DNA from 4 places in the Serratia sp. BNK-23 genome. Region 3 is predicted to be linked to each of the others. Evidence: predicted binding sites of a transcription regulator. Region 3 holds the regulator's gene; each other region holds the start of a gene.

What was found. The regulator CRP, encoded in region 3, controls carbon source genes, mostly activating them, when cyclic AMP is high. The targets are predictions, from matches to a motif close to ATGTGANNNNNNTCACAT.
Region 1: a site for CRP is predicted at 1,251-1,268, ahead of ACMGF9_RS12030 (YjcB family protein). Genes of this name have one in related genera too.
Region 2: a site for CRP is predicted at 1,268-1,285, ahead of udp (uridine phosphorylase). Genes of this name have one in related genera too.
Region 4: a site for CRP is predicted at 917-934, ahead of aaeR (HTH-type transcriptional activator AaeR). Genes of this name have one in related genera too.

The regions. Positions count from the first base shown of each region.
Region 1 is NZ_CP179900.1:2,554,634-2,556,833, reverse strand. Features, by position in the region: gene ACMGF9_RS12040 (FUSC family protein) at 1-313, shown strand, start outside; gene ACMGF9_RS12035 (MarR family winged helix-turn-helix transcriptional regulator) at 406-855, shown strand; gene ACMGF9_RS12030 (YjcB family protein) at 893-1,174, opposite strand; gene mrdA (penicillin-binding protein 2) at 1,469-2,200, shown strand, end outside.
Region 2 is NZ_CP179900.1:4,743,662-4,745,861, forward strand. Features, by position in the region: gene ACMGF9_RS22570 (tyrosine-protein phosphatase) at 1-253, opposite strand, end outside; gene udp (uridine phosphorylase) at 383-1,144, opposite strand; gene ACMGF9_RS22580 (dienelactone hydrolase family protein) at 1,638-2,200, shown strand, end outside.
Region 3 is NZ_CP179900.1:198,095-200,294, forward strand. Features, by position in the region: gene ACMGF9_RS00860 (YccS/YhfK family putative transporter) at 1-910, opposite strand, end outside; gene crp (cAMP-activated global transcriptional regulator CRP) at 961-1,593, opposite strand; gene ACMGF9_RS00870 (OsmC family protein) at 1,976-2,200, shown strand, end outside.
Region 4 is NZ_CP179900.1:404,315-406,514, reverse strand. Features, by position in the region: gene aaeA (p-hydroxybenzoic acid efflux pump subunit AaeA) at 1-426, opposite strand, end outside; gene aaeX (p-hydroxybenzoic acid efflux pump operon protein AaeX) at 434-637, opposite strand; gene aaeR (HTH-type transcriptional activator AaeR) at 952-1,863, shown strand; gene ACMGF9_RS01855 (hypothetical protein) at 1,854-2,198, opposite strand; gene ACMGF9_RS01850 (zinc ribbon domain-containing protein) at 2,195-2,200, opposite strand, start outside.

The DNA.
Region 1 (2,200 bases), 2.4 Mb from region 3:
CCGTCAGCGTGCGTCAGGCGCATTGCTGGGCGTGCCCGTCGGTATTTTGCTGGGTAGCCTCATGCCGCATGGCAATGTGGGTTATGAACTGCTGAGCGTGGTGACTATGCTCACCCTGGTGTCTTTTCATCGTTATACCTTGGGGTTTGGCGCCCGTTGCGCCTGCATCGCCTGCGCGTTGGTGATTGCAGGAAAAGCGCCGTCGATCGCCGCAGAAAGGGTGGTCAATGTGTTGCTGGGCGGTGGCATCGGTCTGCTGTTCGCTTTGGCGGTGCATGCGGTGTTGCCGCTCAACGCCGGCACCCGCCAATAGCGAGCTGGCATATTTCGTCCGCCAATTTCGGTTGACCGTTTCCGGTCTCGGTGTGAAAGTACGGACAAATCTATCGTTATCTATTGATGCCAATGAAAAAAGATCATCCTGAAGACGTGACGCTGCTGCGCACGCAATTAATGTCGCTGGTGCGCCGTTTGCGGCGCGAGTCGCGCAGCGACGAAAAATCCTGGGCCCAGCTGATGCTGCTGGGAGCTATCGATCGTCACGGCGGCGAGGCGACGCCGTCGCTGCTGGCGGAGTCGGAGCGCATGCGTTCCTCTAACCTGGCGGCCGCCTTACGGGAGCTGGAGGCCGATGGGCTGCTGGTGCGCACGCCGGATGCTGAAGACAAACGCCGGGTGCGGGTGCGCCTGACGCCCGCCGGGCTGGGGCTGCTGCAGCAAAGCCGCACCCGGCGCGAGGCGTGGCTGCTGGCGGCGATGGAAAGCTGTTTAACGGAGCAAGAACAGGCGCAGCTGATCGAAGCGGGGGCGTTGATGGCGCGGCTGGCGGCGGCGCCGTCAACGGACGCGGAATAATCGGCGGGGCGGCAGATGCGCCGCCCGTGCAGCGAGGTTACGGCATCGGCCAATCGGCCGGCATGGTGCTGACGACGTCCACGTAGCGATCCCAGGCCGATGACCAGAATTGGGTGAAGGCTTCCAGGGTGAGGTGGATGCCCATCAGGCCCATCACGAACCAGCAGGCGGTAAACAGGCCCAGGCTGCTGAACATGAACGCCATGCCGTTGCGGCTGGTTTTACGGCAAACGACGTTTAACTGGCTGGCGAAGAACATCATCACGGCGCTCAGCAACTCCCAGCGCATCATGACTAAACCGGTGGCAATGGTACTCATCGAACTCGATCCTATGTAACAAAAAGCCGCATCCGGCAGGGCGCCGACAGGGAAATGCGGGGGAATAACGGGAATAATGTGATTCAGATCACATTGTAGCATTGGGGCGAACGGCGGCTCAATGGGGCGCGCGGTGAAAAAATCGCCGACGGTAACATTCCAATATGCTGAAACAGTTATGCCATTTCATTAGCAACCTTTTCATGGGGCGGCGCGCTCGATAACGCTATGCTTGCCGGCTTTTCAGTTCCCTGATTTTACGGGGAAATGTGACGCAAAAGGTATCGGCACCGCATGGCCCTGTTAAAAGAAAAAATTCGCGACCACTCTGCGGAAGAGAGGCTGTTTATCCGCCGGGCAGGCGTAGCGCTGACGCTGGTGGTGGTCTGTTTCGGCGCGCTGATCGTTAACCTCTACCGGCTGCAAATCCGCCAGCACGGCTTTTACCAGACGCGTTCCAACCAGAACGACATCAAAATGCTGCCGCTCGCGCCCAGCCGCGGGTTAATCTTCGATCGCAATGGCACTCCGCTGGTGCGAAACGTGACACTGTATCGTGTCGAAATCACGCCCAGCAAAATCACCGACATGGCGGCGCTGCTGCAGGCGCTGACGCCGATCGTCGATCTGACGCCGGAAGACATCAGCGCGTTTCGCGACGATATGCACCACAACAGCCGCTACAAGCCGGTGACGCTAAAAACCGGGCTGAGTGACACTGAGGTGGCGCGCTTTGCCGTCAATCAATACCGTTTCGACGGGGTGACCATCGATACCTATCAGCAGCGTGAATATCCTTACGGCGCCCAGCTGGCGCACGTGCTGGGCTATGTGTCGAAGATCAACGACAGCGATCTCAAACGCCTGGACAAGGCCGGCCTGAGCGAAAACTATGCCGCCGACCGCAACATCGGCAAACAGGGCATCGAAGCCTATTATGAGTCAGAACTGCACGGCACCACCGGCTATCAGGAGGTGGAGGTGGATAACCATGGGCGGGTGATCCGCTTGCTGAAGGAGCAGCCG
Region 2 (2,200 bases), 590 kb from region 3:
CGGCGCCATTCCACAGAATATCCGGTTTGGCCTGCACTTCGTCGGCATCGCGGTAGTCCAGCACCGAACGCACCGGCACGCCGGCGAGAAAGGCGCAGTCGTTTTCCGTCAGCCGCTCGAGGGAACCGGAACGAAACAGCAGGCCGCGCTTGATGCGGCGCCCGTCGGCCACGCCGTTGCCGCCGAAGTCACGGAAATTAATGCCGCCGTCGAGCGGCGCAAGCGAAGGATGAAGCAGGATCTGGGCGGTCATAAACGTCCTCATTGTTTTTGTTATGACAACGCGCGGCGGCCATCGGCGCAGCGCTGAGGAGTATCACCGTAACAGATTAGTCGCGAATGGAAAAACGGGCCGCGGCGGCGGCCCGTTGAGGGAAGGCGATTACAGCAGACGGCGGGCAGCGTCCACCACGATCTGCACCGCTTTGCTTTCGGTGTTTTTCATGGTCTCGGCGTTCGGGATCTCTTGCTGGGTGCGGTTGACGATCACCCCAGCCACCATGCCGGCACGCAGGCCCTGGCTAGCGCACATGGTCAGCAACGTGGCGGATTCCATTTCATAGTTCATCACGCCCATCGCCTGCCACTCTTCCATCGAGCCTTTAAAACGGCTGACCACGCGGCCGGAGTAGGTGTCGTAACGTTCCTGGCCCGGGTAGAAGGTATCGGAAGAGGCGGTTACGCCAATGTGGGTGGTCGCGCCGCTGGCTTTGGCCGCTTCCACCAGCGCGGTGGTGCAGGCGAAGTCCGCAACCGCCGGGAACTCCATCGGCGCAAAGTGCAGGCTGGCGCCGTCGAGGCGTACCGCCGCCGTAGTCACCAGCACGTCACCGACGTTGATATTGGCCTGAATGGCGCCGGTGGTGCCGATGCGCAGGAAAGTGCGAATACCCAGCTGCGCCAGCTCTTCCACCGCGATAGAGGTAGAGGGGCCGCCAATACCGGTGGAGCAGACGATCACCGCCTTGCCGTCCAGCTCTGCGCGCCAGGTGGTGAATTCACGATGGGAGGCCAGATGCACCGGATTTTCCATCAGCTTGGCAATCTTCTCTACGCGCTGCGGATCGCCCGGCACGATGGCAAGCTGGGCCCCTTGTAAATCGTTCTTGGTGAGGCCGAGATGAAAAACGTCAGACTGAGACATACGAGACTCCTCATGGATCATGTTTATTGGGAGGAACAAAAAAGCACTCTACTGAAAATCGCCGCTTAATTTCGTGACGATAGTCACTATGAAAAGAGAAACAAATTACATGCTACATATTTTTTGTGATTTTTATCACAAAAAATCACTATCACTATAAGGCATCCAGAATGCACCGCTAAACCTCAGTCTAGCCGACAAACCTTGCAGCTCCCTGCCCGTTGGTTGCCGGCTGAAACTATTTAGCTCATCAATCCGAAATAACTCCATCTTATCGGTTGCTTAGGGGCAAAAAAGCCCTCTAACGCACCTTATGGCACTTACGCGGGCCAAAACGCGTAATAACATGATAAAAAGCGCTTAAAAATGCCGCAAAGCCAGATAATTAGCCGTTTTTTATCGACTTGTCCGAAAGTGCGCCACGCAGCGCCAATAATGGGTAATCTTTCCTATAGTTAATCTCAGCGCTTTTTTCTATTGCACGGAGACCGCAATGAAAACCGAACATGTGATGACATTAGAACAGGCTCAGGGGGGATTCGCCCCGGCCGCCGCGCCGTTGGCCGCCTCCGCGATTATCACCGACGAACAGGGCATTCATGCCGGGCAAACGACCATCCCTTCTCAGGGCGACGCGCTGCCGGCCTACGTCGCCAAACCCGCCGATCAGAGCGGCCCCTTTCCCATCGTGCTGGTGGTGCAGGAAATCTTCGGCGTCCATGAGCACATTCAGGATCTGTGCCGTCGCCTGGCCAAGCAGGGCTATCTGGCGATCGCGCCCGAGCTCTATTTTCGCCAGGGCGATGCCAACGACTACAGCGATATCGGCGAGCTGTTCCAGCAGTTGGTGACCAGGGTGCCGGATCGTCAGGTGCTGTCGGATCTGGATCACGCCGCGCACTGGGCTATCCGCCACGGCGGCGACGCCGGCAAGCTGGCGATCACCGGCTTCTGCTGGGGCGGTCGCATTACCTGGCTGTACGCGGCGCACAACCCGCAGTTGAAGGCGGCGGTCGCCTGGTACGGCAAACTGGTCGGCGAGAAAACGCTGAATTC
Region 3 (2,200 bases):
TTTTTTCCAGCGCCGCCAGTTCGTGGCTCATGGAGAAGCGCTTCGAATGTTGATGGTAGAGAATATCGTGCGCCACCACGCGCAGCCGGCCGGCGATCACCTGAGCGTTGCGGCGAATGATCGCTTCGGCCTGGCTCTGCTCCACCAGTTTTTGCACCTCCTCCGGCAGATGCAGGCTGACGGTGATGTGCTCCTGCAGATCCATCGCCACCTGAAAGGCGCGCTGCAGGCGCTTTTGTTCGAGGTTGTTGGCGTGCGGCAGGAAATTGAGCTGTTGGTATAAAAGGCTGATCAGATCCATCACCTTTTGTTGGCGTACCAGCAGCGGCGGCAGCGCGGTTTGCGGATCGGTGTGCTGGGTCAGCAACGAGTATTTGGCTTCGAAATAGTCAGCCAGCTCCAGATAGAGCTGGCTGAGAGTCTCGCGCATTGGCTGTTCTTTCCACAGCTTGAACCAGAACCAGGTGAATAAGCCGTACCAGACGGTGCCGATCGCGTACAGCAGTGGCGCCTGCCAGAGGGGTACCGTGCCGGCCGTGCTGAGGGCGAAAATGGCGGCCACCAGCGCCGCTGGCAACAGCCGGGCGTGCAGCGGGCTGATTTCGCCGGTGACGCCAAGCAGCAGCGCCAGGCCCAGCATCAGCGCCGGCAGCGGCACGTGCCACAGCAGTGCCTGTTGCAGCAGCACACTGCTGAAGGCGAACAGCGAGCCGCCGACGATCAGCCGTTTAAAGAAGCGCTTATGCGGCGTGTCCAGACCGGCGATATTGCAGCAGGCGGGCACCAGAGAGAACATCAGGCCGAGCTGCAGCTGGCCAATTAATAAGCCGAACAGCACCGGCAGGCACAACACCAGCGTTTGTCGCAGTGCGTAGTTGATTTCCGGGTGGTAGATCAGGCGGCGCCACATGGCAGAGAGCAGATAAAAAAACGGCGCAGACTGCGCCGTTTCTTCGGGGATTAACGGGTGCCGTAGACGACAATGGTTTTGCCGTGGGCGGAAATCAGGTTTTGATCTTCCAGCATTTTCAGAATACGGCCAACGGTTTCACGCGAGCAGCCGACGATCTGGCCGATCTCCTGACGGGTGATCTTGATCTGCATGCCGTCCGGGTGAGTCATGGCGTCAGGTTGCTTCGCCAGATTCAGCAGGGTTTGCGCGATGCGGCCGGTCACGTCCAGGAAGGCGAGGTTGCCCACTTTTTCGGAGGTGACCTGCAGGCGGCTCGCCATTTGGGCGGACAGACGCATCAGAATGTCCGGATTCACCTGGATCAGCTGGCGGAATTTCTTGTAGGAAATTTCGGCCACTTCACAGGCGGTTTTCGCGCGAACCCAGGCGCTGCGCTCCTGGCCTTCTTCGAACAATCCGAGCTCGCCGATGAAATCCCCCTGGTTGAGGTAGGACAGGATCATCTCTTTACCTTCTTCATCCTTGATCAGCACCGCGACGGAGCCTTTCACGATGTAGTAAAGCGTTTCGGCCTTTTCACCTTGGTGAATCAGCGTACTCTTCGATGGATATTTGTGGATATGGCAATGAGACAGGAACCATTCGAGAGTAGGGTCTGTTTGCGGTTTGCCGAGAACCATTCGCTGTTATCCTCTGTTGTTATCGCTGCCTTGTGTCACAGGGGTCAGAGTTCCCTGTAAAACCCGCCTGTAGCCGCAGTCATGAGCGAGGGCTACCGGCAAGTTTTGAGGCGTGTCATAAAAATACGCTGTCGCTCTAGCATATTAACTTGCCGTAAGCGCTGCAAGCTACATTCTGTTAACATACCGGTAAAGGAGCCTTTCTCTGGGCGTTTCCCTGAAATGCAGTGTCCCGGAAAGATTTATTGCGGCTCTGTTTGTAGCACAGAGTAAGGCGGGTGTCTCGTGTTGTCTCGCTTCAGCATGATTAGCATCAGGTTACGTTGCCTGTTTCTATGCGAAAGCGTACTCTGATTTTAAGAAATCAACCGGAGTGACCAGAATGCAGGCAAGAGTTAAGTGGGTGGAAGGGTTAACGTTTTTGGGTGAATCGGCCTCCGGCCACCAGGTGCTGATGGACGGCAACGCCGGTGATAAAGCGCCCAGCCCGATGGAGATGGTGCTGATGTCGGTGGGCGGCTGCAGCGCGATCGACGTGGTATCCATCTTGCAAAAGGGGCGCAACGACGTGCGCGACTGCGAGGTGAAGCTGACCTCCGAGCGCCGC
Region 4 (2,200 bases), 210 kb from region 3:
AATGGCCTTCGCCAGCTGGTGCTGCACGGTCTGCAGTGAGTTGTTCGACTGGTCAATCTCTTCCTGCGACATCGCCTGCACGCCCAGCTTCACGCGGCGGCCGGCCTCGCGCCGTTTTTCCGCCGCCAGCGTCTGATAGTAGGCGACGTCGGCGCCGGCTTCCGCCAGCGCCTGCTCATAACGCGGCCGATCGACCACGAACAGCACCTGGCCTTTCTTCACCAGTTGGTTATCCACCACCGGCACGTCGGTCAGCAGGCCGCTGACGTCCGGCGCGATCGCCACCACATCGGCGGTAAACTTGGCATCACGCGTCCACGGCGACTCGGTGTAGAACACCCAGGCCTTGAATATCGCGGCGATGCCCAACAGCACAAGAATCAAAGTGATCGCGATTCGGGTTATTTTTATCGAAAAATTTTTCACAGCGACCTCAAACAAAAAGACACGAAATCAGATAAAACAAGCAGCAATACAGCGCGGTATTAAACAGCGCCGGATGCCAGACAAAATCGTAAATCCCCGTCGGCTGCAGCAGGCGGCGCAGGAGAAAAAACAGCGCCAGCGACACCAGCAGCTCGAAAAACACCGGCGGAAACGACAGCCCGAAGATGACCATAACCGGAAGCAAACTCATCACTTTTTCCTTATTGTTCACTACGCCGGGGAAAGACACATCTCGCCATTCACATTCTCTTTACATTTTAGCGTGCGCGCGCCACAAATCTTGACCGGACAGCTTGTCCAGGTCACGAACCCGAAAAAAGGTTAAACTTGGGGGCAGACATCCACGACAGGGATTGCGAGGGTGCCGGAGGAGCGGCAGGATTGCGTTGCCGATCGCTCTCGCACGTTGGTAAGGTCTATTCACCCGACCACGTTATATTAGCCTGCTTACTATCAAGGCATCAACAATCTGTGATCTAAATCACTTTTAAGCCAGAGTGAATAATGGAAAGATTAAAACGGATGTCGGTATTCGCCAAAGTGGTTGAGTTCGGGTCGTTTACCGCGGCCGCACGCCAACTCGACATGAGCGTTTCATCGATCAGTCAAACCGTCTCGAAACTGGAAAATGAACTGCAGGTCAAGCTGTTGAACCGCAGCACGCGCAGCATCGGCCTGACCGAGGCCGGCAAAATCTACTATCAGGGCTGCCGACGCATGCTGCAGGAAGTCAGCGAAGTGCATGAGCAGCTGTACGCGTTTAACAATACGCCCGCCGGCACGCTGCGCATCGGCAGCTCGTCCACCATGGCGCAAAACGTGCTGGCGAACATGACCGCCGAGATGATGAAAGAGTATCCGGGCCTGACGGTCAACCTGGTGACCGGCATACCGGCGCCGGATCTGATCACCGACGGACTGGATCTGGTGATCCGCACCGGGGCGCTGCAGGACTCCAGCCTGTTCTCCCGCCGCCTGGGGCAGATGCCGATGGTGGTGTGCGCCGCCAAAAGCTACCTGATCCAGCACGGTACGCCGCAGAAGCCGAGCGACATGGTCAACTTCTCCTGGCTGGAGTACAGCGTGCGGCCCGACAGCGAATTCGAACTGATGTCGCCGGAAGGCATCACCACGCGCATTTCCCCGCAGGGGCGCTTCGTCACCAACGACTCCTCCACCATGATCCGTTGGCTGAAAAATGGCGCCGGCATCGCCTACGCCCCGCTGATGTGGGTGATCGAAGAGATCAAACGCGGCGAGATCGAGATCCTGTTCAAAAGCTACCATTCGGATCCGCGGCCAATCTACGCGCTCTATACCGAGAAGGACAAACTGCCGCTGAAGGTGCAGGTGTGCATCAACTATTTAACCGACTATTTCGAACGCGTAGCGGCGGTCTATCAGGGTTATCGCTGAGCAGCGCTTAAATAGCGGCGCGCCAGCGCGGCCAGCAGCATCAGCGCCAACATGCCGATGCCCCACAGCAGCCAGACGGCGTAGCCCGCCCAGGTCAGCAGCAGAGGAAAATAGCTCGCCAACCCGCTGCCCAGCTGTTTCAGCCACGGCAGCCAGGCGTCCAGCACCGTCTGCGGCACCAGGCTCAGCGCACCGTTCACCGGCAACGATGCCTTCCCGGCTGCCTCCGCCAACGCCGGGAGCCAGGCCAGCACCCCGGCTACGCCCCAGGCCAGCAGCGTCCATAGCGCCATGGCGCCCAGCAGCAGCGCGAGTGTCCAACCGCCCCGGTTCACGG